Regions from separate parts of the Kineococcus sp. GCM10028916 genome, predicted to be linked through region 4. Evidence: riboswitches for the same ligand, from Rfam matches in the RefSeq annotation. Region 4 holds a riboswitch; each other region holds the start of a gene.
What was found. A riboswitch is a leader RNA that binds a small molecule or an ion and turns the genes downstream of it on or off. The one in region 4 is predicted to bind S-adenosylmethionine.

Region 1 (4,000 bases), on a different contig from region 4:
AGCATCGGCAGCAGCGCCACGAACGCGACGGCCGCGAGGATCACGCGCAGACCGCTGCGGCGCAGCACGGCGCCGGTCACTGGTCGGCCTTCACGGCGCGTGCCCGCACCAGCGTCACCACGGTGGTGAGGACCCCGACGACCAGGCCGAAGACCAGCGTCTCGGCGGCGGCCGTCCCGATCTCGTAGCTGCCGCGCATGCCCGTCCGGAAGATCTCGAAGCTGCTGACGATGGTGGAGACCCCCGGCCCGCCCTGGGTCACCACGGTCACCAGGTCGAAGACCTTCAACCCGATGACGAGTTCCAGCAGCAGGACCGAGAGGACGTTGGGGGCGACGACCGGCCAGACCACCGAGGTGAACGTGCGGAGCGCACCGGCGCCGTCGAGGGAGGCCGCCTCGCGGAGTTCCTCGGGAACCCCCAGCAGGGCCGCGAACACCAGCAGGGTCACCAAGGGTGTCCACTGCCAGACGTGCATGACGATCAACGCGGCGAAGGCCCCCACGCTGTCGCCCAACGGGTTCGCACCGGGGAAGCCGATCGCCGAGAACAACCCGCCGAACGCGCCCCCGACCGGGGCGAGCATGAGCTTCCAGGCCACCCCGACCATGACGGGCGGCGTGACCAGGGGCAGCAGGAGGATCGTCCCGACGGCGCCGAACCGGGTTCCCCGCGCGTGCAGCAACAGGGCGAGGAGGATCCCGAGGCCCGTCGCGACCAGGGCGGCCACGACGGCGAAGACCACGGAACGGACCAGCGAGCCCGCGAACGCCAGCGACTCCCAGGCGTCGACGAAGTTGTCGAGACCCGTGAAGTGCTGCAGGGGTTTGCCCAGCGACGACTTCGTGCAGGCCAACGCCACGACGAACACCGTCGGGTAGACGAGCATGAGCGCCAGCCCCGCGAGGCTGGGCGCGGCCAGCCACGTCGAGACGTGCCCCGGCCGGTGCCGGCCGGGGACCGCGCGCCGGGCCGCAGGATCGCGGCGACCCCGCCGCGGCCCGGGCACGGTCCGCTGCCCGTCGAGGAGCTGGCTCATCCGAGTTCCTTCTCCCAGCTCTCGGCGGCCTTGTCGAGCGCGGCCTGCGGTTCCGTGGACCCCTGGATGGCGAGCGCCAACTGGTCGACGAGGTCCTGCAACGCCTTCGGCGCACCGGCCTGGCTCGGCCAGGCCAGCGGGTCACCGTCGAGACCCTCGCGGATGACGTCGGTCGCGATGCCCGCGGCCGTGGCGTAGTCGGTGGAGTCCAGGACGGTCTTGCGCGCCGGGTCGATCCCGGAACCCGCGGTGGAGGCGAGCAGCAGGTTGTTCTCCTGGTTCGTCGCCCACTTCACGAAGGCGGCGGACTTGTCGATCTGCTGGGAGGCGCTCGAGACGCCCAGGCCGAACCCGGCGTCCAGCGCGGTGCGCGCGGTCGTGTTCTTCCCGCCCACGGGGAGCGTGACCACGCCCCACTTGTCGACGATCTTCGAGCCGGCCGGGTCCTGCGCCTTCAGCCCGAGGTCGGTCCAGGTGTCGAGCATCGCGCCCTGACCGGAGAGGAAGGCGGAGTTGGCCTGGTCGAAGCCGGTCTGCAGCGGTGTCGGCAGGGCCGCGGGGGAGACGTCGATGAGGTGCTGCAGCGCGGCCAGCCCCTCCGCCCCGTGGAACGCGGCCTTGCCGTCGGAGCCGACGAGCGTGCCGCCGTAGCCGGCGAGGCGGTTGATGAAGGAGCAACCCAGGATCATCGGGACCTGCTGACCCTCGACGATCGCGCCGTAGACGCTGCCGCCGGAGTCCTGGGTGATCTTCGCGGCGACCGCGTCGTAGTCGTCCCAGGTCTTCGGAGGTTCGACGCCGTACTTCTCGAAGACCTCGGTGTTGTAGTAGAGGACGTGGGTGTCGCCGTCGAAGGGCAGGCCGTAGCGCTTGCCGTCGATCAGGGTGTACGGGTCGTAGATCGAGGGCAGGAAGTCGTCGGTCGCGATGTCGGTGTTCGTGCCGATCCAGTCCGTGAGGTCGACCAGGGCGCCGGCGTCGACGAGCTGGCCGAGGCCGAAGTAGAAGTAGTCGAAGACGTCGAACTCCCCGTCGCCGCCCTGCACGTCCAGGATCTGCTTGCTCGTGAGCTGGTCGTAGGGGATCGCCGTGACCTCGAGCTTCCCGCCGAACTCCGCCGCGAACTTCTTGCCGAGCAGGTCCGTGAAGGCCAGCACGTGCGGCTGGTTCACCATCAGCTTGATCGTCGCCCCCTTGAGGTCGACGGCCTTCCCGGCGCTCAGGCCCGAGGAGGTGCTCTCGTCACCGCAGGCGGCCAGCGTGCCGGTGCCGGCGAGCGCGCCGAGGCCGAGGGCCCCGGAGAGGACCCGCCGGCGGGACGCGAGGAGTCGGGAGGTGCTGGCGGGCAGGAGGGTGCGACGGGGCGCGGACATGGGTGTGCTCCGGGGGGTAGGCGGACGGTGACCGTCCGTCGGGGTGCGCGAGGGCGCGGGGGAGGAGGTCGAGCGAGGTGCTGCGGGGACGCGGCGGCGGTGCTCAGACCGCGCGCGGCGTCCCCCGGCGCATCGGAGCGCCCTGGCGACACGCCATGGAGGCGGTGCGCGAGAAGTCGACGTGGAAGCGCCGGGTCAGGGTCGAGCGGGTACGGCTGATCACGCTGTTTCCTCCATCGCCCCTGGCGGGAGCACCTGCCGCTGCGCGGTGGTTGCTGTGGCGTCGTCGAGCCAGGTCTCTCGGCCACTCTGGATGGTGTTGATCGGAGACTAGCGGACCGCCGGCCCCCTTGGCGACGGTTGCCGCGGACGGCCCGGACCCGTTGTGGCGAGCTGTGCGACACTGACAGTGGTCGAGCGTTCCCTACACCGGGCGCCCGGCCCGCTGTCGAGACCGTCGCCCTGCGCGCGGGCTCCGGGGAGCGCCGCGGTCCAGTGGAAGGACCTCGCAGGCGCCCCGGGCCACACGCCGGACGTCGACCGCCGGCGGCACGGGCGGAGCACGCGAAGAGCGCGAACCCGTCGGTGCACACAGAGGACTTCCGTCGGGTGCGGGACGACCCACCCGGCGATTCCGACCAGGACGCTCGCGCGGCCGTGGGTTCACCGGTGGAGCGGACGCCGCGGGCGAGCGGAGCACCCGTGAGCACCACACCCGAAGAGAACGACGCAGCAGCAGCCGAGGGCCCGGCGACGACGCGGCCCCGCAGGCGCCGTGCCGCGAGTCGACCCGCCGGTCCGCCGGCCCACGTCGACGTGTCCGGCGACACCAGCGCCGCGGCCGAGCCCGCCACCCCCGCCGTGGTGGAACCGACGCCCGAGCCTGTCGTGGCGGCGGAGCCTGTTGTGGCGCCGGAGCCCGTCGTGGCGCCGGCACCCGAGCCTGTCGTGGAGACGGAGGCACCGCCGCGTCGTCGTGCGCGTCGGGCGACCCGCAAGGTGGCGACCCCGGCCGAGGTGGCCGCTGAACCCGTTGTCGCCGAACCCGTCGTCGAGCCTGTTGCGGAACCCGTGGCGGAGGTGACCCCCCAGGTCGAGGTCACACCGGAACCCACCCCCGAGCCCGCCGTCGAACCGGCCGCCGTGGAGACCGCTGCGCAGGCCCCCACCGAGGCCCCGGCCGCGGCTCCCGCCCGTCGTCGCCGCAGCCGCAAGACGGCCGCGCCCGTGGTGCCGGCCGTCCCCGTCGAGGAGGAGCCCGTCGAGGCCGCTGCGCTCGCGCAGGACGTCCCGGTGGAGGAGGCCCCCGTCACCCCGGTGGCGGAGGACCCCGACCTCATGGACGACCCGGTCCTGCTGCGAGCCGCCGGGTTCGCCCAGGGACGACGTGCCCCCAGCGAGGGTGAGCGTGCCGCCGACGCGGCCGCCCGCGCCACCGCCCTCTTCTTCCAGGCCCCCGTCGACGAGGAGCCCGTGCGTCGCAGTCGACGCGCCTCCGCACCCGCCGGCCCGCCCCCCGTCAGCGACCAGGACACCTTCGCCTTCGACGGCGAGGAGGACGGCGAGGCCGACGTCGAGGTGGACGACG
Region 2 (4,000 bases), on a different contig from region 4:
AGCGCGGGTTCGACGACGTGGAACCCGCGGGCGCTCGCCGCGGCCCCGTCGGCGTGGATGGAGACCGTGAGCGCCGCACCGGCGGCGTCGGCGATGGCGGCACGGGCGTCGACGCAGGGCCCGACCCCGGTGTCGTCGTCGCGGGTCAGCACGACGGTGACGCCCCGGGCCCGCAGCAGGTCAGCGGTGCGCAGGGCGACGTCGAAGGCGTAGGCGTGCTCGGGGTAGCCGGCGTCGGTGCTGGTCCCCGTCGTGTTGCAGGGCTTCTCGAAGCCGCCCGCGGGCACCAGTGCGTCGATCGCTGCGGGGTTCGCGGCGTTCCCGCCGTTGTGGCCGGGGTCGAGCACGACGACGGGCGCAGGGGTGCTCGGCGAGGGGGCCGCCACCCGGACCTCGGCGCTCGCGGCGGGCGTCGGTGCGGGGGCCGGTGAGGCGGCGGGCGAGCACGCGGCCAGGAGCGCCGCGAGGGTGATCACGAGGAGTCCCGGTCCGCACCGCACGCACCCAGGGTGCCACGGGCGGGCTGGGTGGTCTTCCGCCACGGCGGTGCACGAGGTGAGCTTCCACCCCCGCGAGTGGGCGCAGCGTCAGGCGGGGACCGGGGTGGTCGCCGCGACGACGGCCTCGTCGAGTTCCGCGCCGAGGTCCAGGTCCTCGCCCGCGACGAGGCGGGCCTCGAGTTCGCGCACCTTCGGGATGACGAGCTCGCCGAACGCCTCGACCTCCTCCTTGACGTGCAGGAAGCCGAGCAGCAGCAGGTCCACCCCGACCAGGCGGTAGGCCAGGATGCGGCGAGCGACCTCGTCGGGCGTCCCGACGAGACCGGTGCGGAAACCGTCGTTGTACTGGACGAGGTCGCGGAACTCGCTGTCGGCCCACATGCCCTTGCCGTCCCTGGTGGAGTTCCCGGCCTCCTGGACGGCGGCGCCGAAACCTTCGACCTTGGTGCGGTCGGCCTTGGCGATGATCTCCTCGAGGACAGCCTCGGCCTCGTCCCGGGTGTCGCGGACGACGGCGAAACCGTTGAGCCCGAACCGCACCGAGCGGCCGTTGCCGGCGGCGAGGGCGCTGACCTCGCGCACCCCGGCGGCGGCGGCGGCGATCGACTTGCCGTTCATGAAGTACCAGTCGCTGACCCGGCCGGCCATCGCCTGCGCAGCCGTCGAGTTGCCACCCTGGAACAGTTCCGGCTGCACCTTGGGCTGCGGGCGGAACGTGATGTCCTCGGCGCTGAAGAACTCACCCTGCTGGCTGTAACCGTCCTCGGTCCACACCCCGCGCAGCAGGGCGATGAACTCCTCGGACTGGCGGTAGCGGTCGTCGTGCTCGTGCCAGGTGACCCCGAGCTGGGTCGCCTCGTTCTTGAACCAGCCGGAGACGACGTTCAGCGCGAGGCGGTTGTCGGTGAGTTCCTGGGTGGTCGCGGCGAACTTCGCGAGGACCCCGGGGTGCCAGAAGAAGGGGTGCACCGCGGCGATGACCTTGAGCTTCTGCGTCGCCAGCAGCAGGGCCAGCGAGAACGACGTCGACTCGTGCTGCGCGTCCGCCCCGTAGGAGGCGAGGTAGCGGACCTGGGTCAGGGCGTACTCGAAACCCACGCGTTCGGCGGCCTGGGCGACGGCGACGTTGTAGGCCGGGTCGTGGCTGGTGCGCTGCTCGATCGTGGAGACGACCAGACCGCCCGACACGTTCGGGACCCAGTAGGCGAACTTCAGCGGCTCGTTCACGGACATGGTGGTGCTCCTCCATCGGTCCTGGCGGTAGCACCCGGGCTCGGGTTGCTGCGGCGTCGTCGAGCCAGATCTCTCGGCCGCTCTGGATGGTCCTGCGAACTGTAACGCCTCGCCGGCGGCCCCGCAGCGACTCGGGCCGGCCCGGCACCGGAGGGGTCCGGCGCAAGCCGTTGCGCACGAACGATTTCGAAGCCGGGTGCGGATATCCGGTACCTTCCCGAACCGCTTGACGGACCCCGGTTCGACTGTCACTGTCGGATCAGGTCATGAGTACCAGCGCGAAGCCCCGGCTCGCTGGTCGGCAACCCTCCTTCCGTCGTGGGGTGCTCCGGGTGATGACCCGACCCGCGGGTGTCGCGGGTAAGGACGTTGAAGGAGACGCACGTGTCCCACCAGACCTGTCGACGCTGAGCGTCCGCACTCCCCGCTGAACACCCCGGGCCACCCCGTCCGGCGGTCCCCCCTGCGCCGGTCCGCCCGACGCTCCCCCGCCGCGCCCTCGCGCGCCCCACGCCGCCCTGGAGACGACGTGATCGAGCCATGATCGAGCTGAGACAGCTCACCAAGACCTACGGGAGCACCACCGTCCTGGACCGCCTCGACCTGCTCGTCCCCGCCGGCAGCATCACCGCCGTCGTCGGGCCGAGCGGGGCCGGCAAGAGCACCCTCGCCCAGTGCGTGACCCTGCTGACCCGGCCCACGTCGGGTTCCGTGCTCGTCGGCGGCCAGGACCTCACCCACCTCGGGGAGGGACGGCTGCGCGAAGCCCGTCGCCGCATCGGCACGATCTTCCAGTCCGACGGGCTGCAGACCCGGCGCACCGCCGCCCAGAACGTCGAACTCCCGTTGCGCTACCTCGGGGTCGTCCCCCGCGAGCGGCGCGCCCGGGTCGCCGAACTGCTGGAACGGGTGGGCCTGGCCGACCTGGCCGGCCGCTACCCGCACGAACTCTCCGGCGGTCAGCGCCAGCGCGTCGGGATCGCCCGCGCCCTGGCCCTGCGCCCGAGCGTCCTGCTCTCCGACGAGGCGACCTCCGGGCTGGACCCGCGCTCGACGGCCTCGATCGTGGCCTTGCTGCGCGAACTGCGCGACGACCTGGGGCTGTCCATCCTGTTCATCACCCACGAGATGGACACGGTCGTCGAGGTCGCGGACTCCGTGGCCCGCCTCGAGCAGGGCCGCATCGTCGAGTCGGCGCCCCTGCTGGACGTCCTGCGCGACCCGGGGTCGCCGGTCGGGGCGGCGCTGCTGCCCCGGCGGGCCGTCGCCACCGATCCCCGGCTCGTCACCTGGACGGTGCACTACCGCGGTGACGACGTGCCGGCGGACTGGCTGACCAGCACGGCCCGCGAACTCGGCCACGACCTCGCCCTGCTCGGCGCCTCCGTGAGTGCCGTCACGGGACGGACCGTCGGGCACGCCACCCTCGGGGTCCCGGCCTCGCTCGACCCCGCGCTGCTGATCGCCGCCCTCGAGCGACGAGGGCTGCACGCCCGCGCCGCCGAAGTGCCCTCGACCCTGGAGCTGGTCCCGTGAGCCCCGCCGCCCTCCCGCTGGCCTCGAACCTGGACACGCCCCTGCCGGAGATACCGGCGCTGGTCCTGCCCGCCCTCGGCGACACCCTGCTGATGGTCGGCATCGTCATGGCCCTGGTCGTGCTGCTCGGGCTCCCGCTGGGGGTCCTGCTGCACAACCTCGCACCGGACGGGTTGCTGGAGAACCGCCCGGCCCACCGCGTCCTCGGCTGGGTGGTCAGCACCGGGCGCTCGTTGCCGTTCCTCGTGCTGATGGCGGCGCTCGTGCCGTTCACCCGGTTCGTCACGGGCACGAACATCGGCATCCGGGCGGCCGTCGTGCCGATGGTCCTGGCCGGCACGGCGTTCTTCGCCCGCATCGTGGAGAACTCGCTGCGCTCGGTGCCCCCGTCGGTGGTCGCCGTCGCGAAGGCCTCGGGCGCCTCTCCGCTGCAGGTCATCACGAGCGTGCAACTGTCCGAGGCGCTGCCCTCGATCATCGGCGGCCTCACCATCAACACCATCGCGATGATCGAGTACTCGGCCATCGCCGGGACGATCGGCGCCCCCGGGGTCGGCTACCTCGCCATCACCTACGGGTACCAGCGCTTCGACCACGCCGTGATGATCGCGACCATCGTCGTCCTCGTCGCCCTGGTCGCCTCCGTGCAACTCCTCGGCGACGCCCTGGCCCGCCTCGCGGACCCGCGGACCCGTCGCCGCAGCGACACCCCCACGAACTCCCCCACCGCA
Region 3 (4,000 bases), on a different contig from region 4:
CCCTCCAGGAGGAGCGCGCCTGACGCTCGCCGTCGGGGATCGTTGACTCCCCGGTCCCGCCGAGTGGGACCGGGGAGTCAACGATCCCCCCCGGCAGGGCTCAGCCGCGCTGGACGGAGACCTTGGGCGGGGTCTGCAGGGTCTGGGCGATGACGCAGTAGCGCTCGGCCAGCGAGATCATCTTGGCCTCGGTCGCCTCGTCGGCGTCGGAGGTGAACGTGAAGGTCAGGGTGACGTCGGTGATGCCGACGGGCACCTCGCGCGAGACGCCGAGCGTGCCGCGGGCGTCCCAGTGCGCCTCGGCGGTCACCGACGCGTTGCGCAGCTCCACGCCCATGGCGGTGGCCACGCTGCGCAGGGTCACGCCGGCGCAGGCCGCGACGGCCTCGCAGAGCATGTCGGCGGAGCACGCCTCGGTCCCGTCGCCCCCGGCGGCGGGGTGCAGCCCGGCGCGGGTGGTGCCCGCGAACCCGTCGACCGACACGCCGATGGACTGCCCGTCCAGCACCGCCACGGCCTTCGCGGGGACCAGCGCCTTGGCCGGGTCCTCGCGGTAGGCGTCCTTCAACGGCTTCTGCAGGGCCCTCAGTTCGGTCGAATCCACCGGGCGAGCTTAGGCCCCCGCGGGGCCGGCCCCGCAACACCCGCGAAGATGCTGCCGTGAAGTGGACCACTGCCGTCAGCAAGCTCGCCGACGTCGCCCAGGGGTGCGAGCACGCGAACTCGTTGCCCGCCGAGCTGAACCTCTTCCGCGCCGAGGAGGCGTGGGTCTTCGGCGCCCTGCTCGGGCTGCAGCAGGACAGCGAGGACCCGGCGTTCGTCCGGGTCGCCGTCGTCGTCGACCTCCCCGAGGACGAGTGCGCGCTCTTCAGCCGACCGCAGGCCGGTGAGTTCTGGCTCAACGCGTCCGGACTGGCGAAGAGCCCCGTCCAGGTCCTCTTCCGGTCCGCGCAGGCCCCGGTGTGGAACCACCTGGTCGAACGGCCGGTGCGGTTCTGGGCCCGGGAGGAGGGCCTGGACCACGAGGCGCTCCTGCAGCTGCGCAACGGCGACGGCGAGGCACTGCGCCCCGAGGCGCCCACGGACGGGGAACTGCGCGAACGCCTCGACCGCGACCTGCGCGCGAGCCTCGAGGCCCTGCGCCGCACGACCACCGACTACGACGGGAAGCGCTGGGCCCGGGCCAACCACAAGAAGCTCGGCGACGCGCTGGCGGACGTCGCCCTGGGCCTGCTGAGCCTGCAGGACGCCCGCGACGCTCTGGGCGCGAATAGTCTGGACGCGTGAGCGACGAGAAGCTGACGTACCGGCTGCTGACCGGCCCCGACGACCGTTCCTTCTGCGAGAAGGTCACGGCGGCCCTGGCGGAGGGCTACGTGCTGTACGGCAGCCCGTCGGTGACGACGACGGACGGGCGCACCGTCGCCGCGCAGGCCGTCGTCCTCCCCCACGTCCTGATCCGACCCGGTGACGGCGGTGCGGCGTGACCGAACGCCTGCGCTGAGACGCGGGCGGTCCCGCGGCCGGGCTGATCACCGGCGCGCAGGGGCGATTTGACGGGCTCGACGACGGGAACCTACGGTTCCCCCACGGTCATGAGTGACAGCGACAAGCCCTGGCTCGCTGTCCGGCAACCCTCCCCCGCGGCGGGGTGCCCCAGGTGAAGACCAGGCCGGACGACCCCGTCCGGCAAGCGCGGAGCAACGCACGTCGTCGATCACGGGGTGCTGCGAGCCGCGCGCCCGCCGTTCGACCACCGGAGTGCCACCGTGTCCAGCCCCGCCCCCGCCCTGCCCGACAAGCCGAAGCGCCGCGGCCTCCTCATCGGGATCGTCGCCGCCGTCGTCGTCGTGGTCGTGGTGATCGTCGCCGTCGTCCTCGGGACCCGCAATGACGACACCGCGACGACCACCGCCGCCGGTTCCGCCCCGGCCCAGACCGTGAAGATCGGCGTGGCCGACAAGTCGCTGGACTACTGGAAGACGTACGTGGACCTGGCGAAGTCGAAGCTGAACGTGACCGTCGACCTGGTCAACTTCTCCGACTACAGCCTGCCGAACCCGGCGCTGTCGCAGGGCGAGATCGACCTGAACCAGTTCCAGCACATCCAGTACCTGGCGAACTACGACGTCACGGCCGGCGACGACATCCAGCCCATCGGTGGCACCGCCATCTACCCGCTGCCGCTGTACTCGACCACGGCGAAGAGCCCGTCCGAGCTCCCCGAGGGTGCGAAGGTCGCCATCCCGAACGACGACATCAACCAGGCCCGCGGCCTGCTGGTGCTGCAGTCGGCCGGTCTGCTGACCCTCAAGGACGGCGGCAACGCCTTCTCCTCCATCGACGACATCGAGACGAAGAAGGTCGACGTCACCGCCGTCGACGCCTCGCAGACCGCCGGCGCGCTGCAGAGCGGTTCGGTCGCCGCCGCGATCGTCAACGTGAACTACGCGACGAGCGCCAAGCTGCCGGAGACCGACATCATCGCCAAGGACGACCCGTCCGACCCCTCGGCCGCGCCCTACGTCAACATCTTCGCCGCGCGGGCGAAGGACAAGGACAACGAGACCTACCTGAAGCTCGCGGCCCTCTTCCAGGACCCCGCCGTGCAGACGGTGTTCACCAAGGACTACCCGAACGCGGTCGTCTCCGACCGCAGCGCCGCGGACCTGCAGGCCGACCTCGCCACCGTCGAGGCCGACGCGAAGGCCGCGAAGGGCAAGTGAGCGCCCTCGTCACGCTGGAGAACGTCTCCAAGCGCTTCGACCGCCGCGACGGCCAGTCCGTCGCGGCGGTCGACGACGTCTCCCTCGACGTCGAGGAGGGAGAGGTCCTCGCCGTCATCGGCTACTCCGGCGCCGGCAAGTCCACGCTCGTCCGCCTCGTCAACGCCCTCGAACTGCCGACCTCCGGCAGCGTCAGGGTCGGGGGGCAGGACCTGACGAAGCTCTCGCAGGGCGAGCTGCGCAAGGCCCGGTCGAAGATCGGGATGATCTTCCAGCAGTTCAACCTGTTCCGCTCGCGAACGGTCGCCGGGAACGTCGCCTACCCGCTGCGGGTCGCGAAGGTGCCCGCGAAGCAGCGGGACGCCCGCACCGCGGAACTCCTCGACTTCGTCGGTCTCCTCGACCGGGCGCACGCCTACCCGGAACAACTCTCGGGTGGGCAGAAGCAACGCGTCGGCATCGCCCGCGCGCTGGCCACCAGTCCCCCGCTGCTGCTGGCCGACGAGGCCACCAGCGCGCTGGACCCCGAGACCACGACCGAGGTCCTGTCGCTGCTGCGGCGGGTGAACACCGAACTCGGGGTGACGATCATCGTCATCACTCACGAGATGGACGCCGTGCGCCAGATCGCCGACCGCGTCGCCGTCATGGAGAACGGGCGCATCGTCGAGGTCGGGAACGTCTACGACGTCTTCTCCGACCCGCAGACGGCCGCGGCCCAGCGGTTCGTCCGCAGCGCCACCCACGACCGACCCCCGGCCGAGACCCTCGCCCGGCTGCGGACCCACCACCCCGGCCGCCTCGTGAGCGTCCGCATCACCGACGAACCCGGTCTGCAGCAGCGCATCGACTCGGTGTTCCGGAGAACCGGCGCGACCGCGGAACTGGTCTTCGGCGGTGTCTCGGAGATCCGCGAACGCCGGACCGGATCACTGACCTACGAACTCAGCGGCCCCGACGTGGACGGCACGCTCCGCGCTCTCGCCGCCGACGGCGTGCACGCCGAAGAGGAGGTCTGAGGTGGACTTCGACGGTTTCCTCTCCAGCGTCGACGTGTTCCGGACCGCGATCTGGCAGACCCTGTTCATGTCGGTCGTCTCCCTCGTGGTGTCCGGGGTCCTGGGCCTGGCCCTCGGTATCGCGCTGTACGCGACCCGACCGGGCAACCTCTTCGGCAGCCGGCTCGTCTTCGGGGTCCTCGGTTTCGTCGTGAACCTGGTGCGTCCCATCCCGTTCGTCATCTTCCTGGCGGCCATCAGCCCGCTGCAGCGCGA
Region 4 (4,000 bases):
GGGACGTCCACCTCGCTGCTGCACGTCCCGCACGACGTGACCCGCGAGACCACCCTCGACGAGCGCCTGCGCGGCTGGCTCGCCTTCGCCGACCAGAAGGTCGCCGAGGTCGTCGTCCTGGGCAAGGCGCTGGGGGACGCCGCGGCGGTGCAGGAAGAACTGACCGCGTCGGCGCAGGCCCGGGCCGACCGACTCGGCGCCCCCGGCGTGGTCCGTCCCGAGGTGCGCGACCGGCTCGCGGCGCTCACCCCGGAGGCCTTCGGGCGCAGCGACTACGCCGTGCGCCGCCTCGCCCAGGAACAGGCACTGGGTCTGCCGGCGCTGCCGACGACGACCATCGGCTCGTTCCCGCAGACGAACGAGATCCGCAGGGCCCGGGCCGCCTGGACGCGGGGGGACCTCGCGACGGCCGCCTACGAGGAGTTCCTCAAGGCGGAGATCGACCGCGTCGTGGACCTGCAGGAGGAACTGGGCCTCGACGTCGTCGTGCACGGGGAACCCGAGCGCAACGACATGGTCCAGTACTTCGCCGAGCAGCTCGACGGGTTCGCCGTCACCGCCCACGGCTGGGTCCAGTCCTACGGGTCGCGGTGCGTGCGCCCGCCCATCCTCTGGGGCGACGTCGTGCGCCCGGCGCCGATCACGGTGCCCTGGAGCCGGTACACGAGGACGCGCACGGCGAAGCCCGTCAAGGGCATGCTGACCGGCCCGGTGACGATCCTCGCCTGGTCCTTCGTCCGCGACGACCAGCCGCTGGGCGACACCGCCCGCCAGGTCGCCCTGGCGCTGCGCGACGAGGTCAGCGACCTCGAGGCCGCCGGCATCGGGATCGTCCAGGTCGACGAACCCGCTCTGCGCGAGCTGCTGCCCCTGCGCACCCAGGACCAGCCCGCCTACCTGGACTGGTCGGTGAACTCGTTCCGCCTGGCGACGGCCGGTGCCGCCGACGCGACGCAGATCCACACCCACCTCTGCTACTCGGAGTTCGGCGAGGTCATCGACGCGATCGACGGCCTCGACGCGGACGTCACGAGCATCGAGGCGGCACGGTCGCGCATGGAGGTCCTCGGCGACATCGCGCGTGCCGGTTTCGCGCGGGGCATCGGGCCGGGGGTCTACGACATCCACTCGCCGCGCGTTCCCTCGACCGAGGAGGTCGTCGGGTTGCTGCGCGCCGCCGTCGCCGCGGTCCCGGCCCGCCAGGTCTGGGTGAACCCGGACTGCGGCCTCAAGACCCGTGGCTACGCCGAGACCACCGAGTCGCTGCGCAACCTCGTCGAGGCCGCCCGCACCGTCCGCGCGGAACTCCCCGCGCACGCCGTCGCGACGAGCTGAGGCCCCCGCCCGACCGGATCCCCGCTGGACGAGCGCCGCCCTCCTGACCCCCCGAGGTCAGGAGGGCGGCGCTCGTTCGGCCCGGGTTCCCACCGACCCGCCCGGCCGGGTTGAGATTCCGGCAGGGGGTCCCTATGATTCCTGCAGAACACCATCCAGAGCGGCTGAGAGACCTGGCTCGACGACGTCGCAGCAACCCCCCGGCAACGGGCGCGGGTGCTTCCGCCAGGAACGATGGAGGAGCGCAGTGAACAAGACGTCCCACGTCGCCGTCCTGAGGCGCATCGTCGACTTCTGCCTCACCGGTTCCACCGGCTGTCGCTGACCCAGCACCCCCGCTGACCGGGAACGTACCGGTCACCCCGCGTCCCCGCCGCAGGCCGGACGTGTCGTCGACGTACCCCTCAGCCTGGAGAACCCTTGCGCACCCGCACGCCCTTGTCCGCCGTCGCCCTCGTCGCGTTGTTCGCCCTCACCGCCTGCGGTGGCGGGAGCCAGGACGACGGCAGTGCCGCCGCCGACGGTGAGCCCGTCGCCGGCGGGAACCTCACCTTCGCCATCCAGGTCGACTCCGGGTGCATCGACCCGCAGCAGGTCGGCAACAACGACGCCCTGAACGTCGGTCGCCAGCTCGTCGACTCCCTCACGGTCCAGGACCTCGACGGTCAGGTCCAGCCGTGGCTGGCCCAGAGCTGGGAGGTCAGCCCCGACGCGAGGACGTTCACGTTCCACCTGCGTGAGGGCGCCACGTTCTCCGACGGGACGCCGCTCGACTCCGCGGCGGTCAAGGCGAACCTCGACGGCATCGTCGCGCTCGGGGCGAAGGCGTCGTTGGCCTCGGCCTACCTCGCGGGCTACACCGGGACGCAGACGCCGGACGCGCGGACGGCCGTCGTGACGTTCTCGCAGCCGAGCGCGCAGTTCCTGCAGGCGACGTCGACGATGAGCCTCGGTCTGCTCTCCGTCGCGACGACCACCGCTGATCCCGCGACCCGTTGCGATGGAACGACTCTCGTCGGATCCGGTCCCTTCGTGGTCGGGAAGTACACGAAGGACAGCGAGGTCGTGCTGAAGAAGCGCACCGGGTACGCCTGGGCCCCGACGGGTTCGAAGCACAGTGGTGACGCCTACCTCGACACGATCACCTACCAGGTGGTCCCCGAGGCGAGCGTGCGCACCGGGTCGCTGCAGTCGGGTCAGATCGACGCGACGACGGCGATCTCCGCGCAGGACCTCCCGCAGTTCGACGGCGGCGGTTTCTGGACCGAACGTCGCGCGAACCCGGGCATCCCCTACAACTTCTTCCCCAACGAGTCGCGGCCGGTCTTCCAGGACGAACGCGTCCGCCAGGCCCTGTCCAAGGCCATCGACCGCGAACAACTGGCGAGCATCCTCAACCCGGGTGACGTGGCCGTGACGTCGGCGCTCTCGGCGTCCACCCCGGACGCACCCGACGACTCCGACGTCCTCGCCCACGACGTCGCCGGGGCCAACGCCCTCCTCGACGAGGCCGGCTGGACGAAGGGTGCGGACGGGATCCGCGCGAAGGACGGCCAGAAGCTCTCCTTCACGATCACCTTCTGGCAGCCCACCTCGGCGGTGCTGGAACTCGTGCAGCAGCAGGTGCGCGAGGTCGGGATCGACCTGCAGTTGAAGCAGGGCACGACGGCCGAGACGACGGCCCAGCAGAACTCCGGCGACTACGACGCGATCTTCTACAACCTGACCCGCTCCGACCCGGACGTCGCCCGCACGATCTTCTCCACCGAGGCGCGCAACGTGAACCACCGCGCGCACAGCGAGGTGGACGACCTGCTGACCCGGCAGGCCGCGACGACCGACCCCGCGCAGCGCGCGGACCTCGTGGCCCAGGCGTCGAAGCTCCTCCTGACCCAGGCCCACTCGATCCCGCTCGTCGAACTCTCCACCGTCATCGCCGCGAGCGACCACGTGCACGACCTGCAGTTCGAGGGTTCCTCCCGGTTGTGGTTCTACGACGCCTGGAAGACCTCGTGAACCTCGGGCTCGCGGGCTACGTGGGCCGCCGTCTCGGTCAGGCCGTGCTGGTCCTGTGGGCGGCGTTCACCGTGACGTTCGTCATCCTCTACCTGCTCCCGAGCGACCCGGTCTCGATCATGCTCGCCGGTGGTCAGGGCGGGGAGCAGGCCGCGGTCGACCCCGCCCAGGCGGCGGCGTTGCGCGCCGAGTACGGACTCGACGACCCGTTGCCCGTGCAGTACGTCCACGCGCTCTGGCGCACGCTGCACCTGGACCTCGGGAACTCGATCCAGAACGGCGCACCGGTGTCGACGTCGATCGCGGACGCGTTGCCGCAGACGGCCCTGCTCGCCGCCTCGGCCTTCGTGGTCGCCCTCGTCCTGGGGGTCGGGATCGCCTTCCTCTCGACGTGGACGCGCTGGGGCTGGGTGCGGACGCTGCTGCTCGCCCTGCCCCCGCTGGGGGTCTCGCTGCCGACGTTCTGGGTCGGGCTGCTGCTCATCCAGGTGTTCTCGTTCCGGATCCCGGTCTTCCCCGCGCTGGGCAACCGGGGGGTCTCCAGCCTCGTCCTGCCGGCCGTCACGCTGGCGATCCCGGTCTCGGCCTCCATCGCGCAGGTCCTCGCCCGGGGTCTGCGGACGGCCCTGGCCGAACCGTACGTCGAGAC

Region 1: another riboswitch for S-adenosylmethionine. It lies ahead of ACFQ46_RS15605 (ABC transporter substrate-binding protein); the one in region 4 lies ahead of ACFQ46_RS09270 (ABC transporter substrate-binding protein).
Region 2: another riboswitch for S-adenosylmethionine. It lies ahead of sfnG (dimethylsulfone monooxygenase SfnG); the one in region 4 lies ahead of ACFQ46_RS09270 (ABC transporter substrate-binding protein).
Region 3: another riboswitch for S-adenosylmethionine. It lies ahead of ACFQ46_RS20030 (MetQ/NlpA family ABC transporter substrate-binding protein); the one in region 4 lies ahead of ACFQ46_RS09270 (ABC transporter substrate-binding protein).

Annotation. Positions count from the first base shown of each region.
Region 1 is NZ_JBHTFM010000016.1:379,246-383,245, reverse strand. It holds gene ACFQ46_RS15615 (carbohydrate ABC transporter permease) at 1-80, opposite strand, end outside; gene ACFQ46_RS15610 (carbohydrate ABC transporter permease) at 77-1,039, opposite strand; gene ACFQ46_RS15605 (ABC transporter substrate-binding protein) at 1,036-2,412, opposite strand; SAM riboswitch class I at 2,643-2,732, opposite strand; partial or broken gene ACFQ46_RS15600 (Rne/Rng family ribonuclease) at 3,814-4,000, shown strand, end outside.
Region 2 is NZ_JBHTFM010000008.1:41,581-45,580, reverse strand. It holds gene ACFQ46_RS09555 (N-acetylmuramoyl-L-alanine amidase) at 1-476, opposite strand, end outside; gene sfnG (dimethylsulfone monooxygenase SfnG) at 588-1,733, opposite strand; SAM riboswitch class I at 1,743-1,826, opposite strand; SAM riboswitch class IV at 1,996-2,106, shown strand; gene ACFQ46_RS09545 (methionine ABC transporter ATP-binding protein) at 2,274-3,269, shown strand; gene ACFQ46_RS09540 (methionine ABC transporter permease) at 3,266-4,000, shown strand, end outside.
Region 3 is NZ_JBHTFM010000018.1:203,054-207,053, reverse strand. It holds gene ACFQ46_RS20050 (purine-cytosine permease family protein) at 1-23, shown strand, start outside; gene ACFQ46_RS20045 (OsmC family protein) at 101-604, opposite strand; gene ACFQ46_RS20040 (hypothetical protein) at 661-1,287, shown strand; gene ACFQ46_RS20035 (DUF1737 domain-containing protein) at 1,284-1,487, shown strand; SAM riboswitch class IV at 1,592-1,702, shown strand; gene ACFQ46_RS20030 (MetQ/NlpA family ABC transporter substrate-binding protein) at 1,770-2,726, shown strand; gene ACFQ46_RS20025 (methionine ABC transporter ATP-binding protein) at 2,723-3,745, shown strand; gene ACFQ46_RS20020 (methionine ABC transporter permease) at 3,747-4,000, shown strand, end outside.
Region 4 is NZ_JBHTFM010000006.1:440,873-444,872, reverse strand. It holds gene metE (5-methyltetrahydropteroyltriglutamate--homocysteine S-methyltransferase) at 1-1,335, shown strand, start outside; SAM riboswitch class I at 1,484-1,576, shown strand; gene ACFQ46_RS09270 (ABC transporter substrate-binding protein) at 1,756-3,351, shown strand; gene ACFQ46_RS09265 (ABC transporter permease) at 3,348-4,000, shown strand, end outside.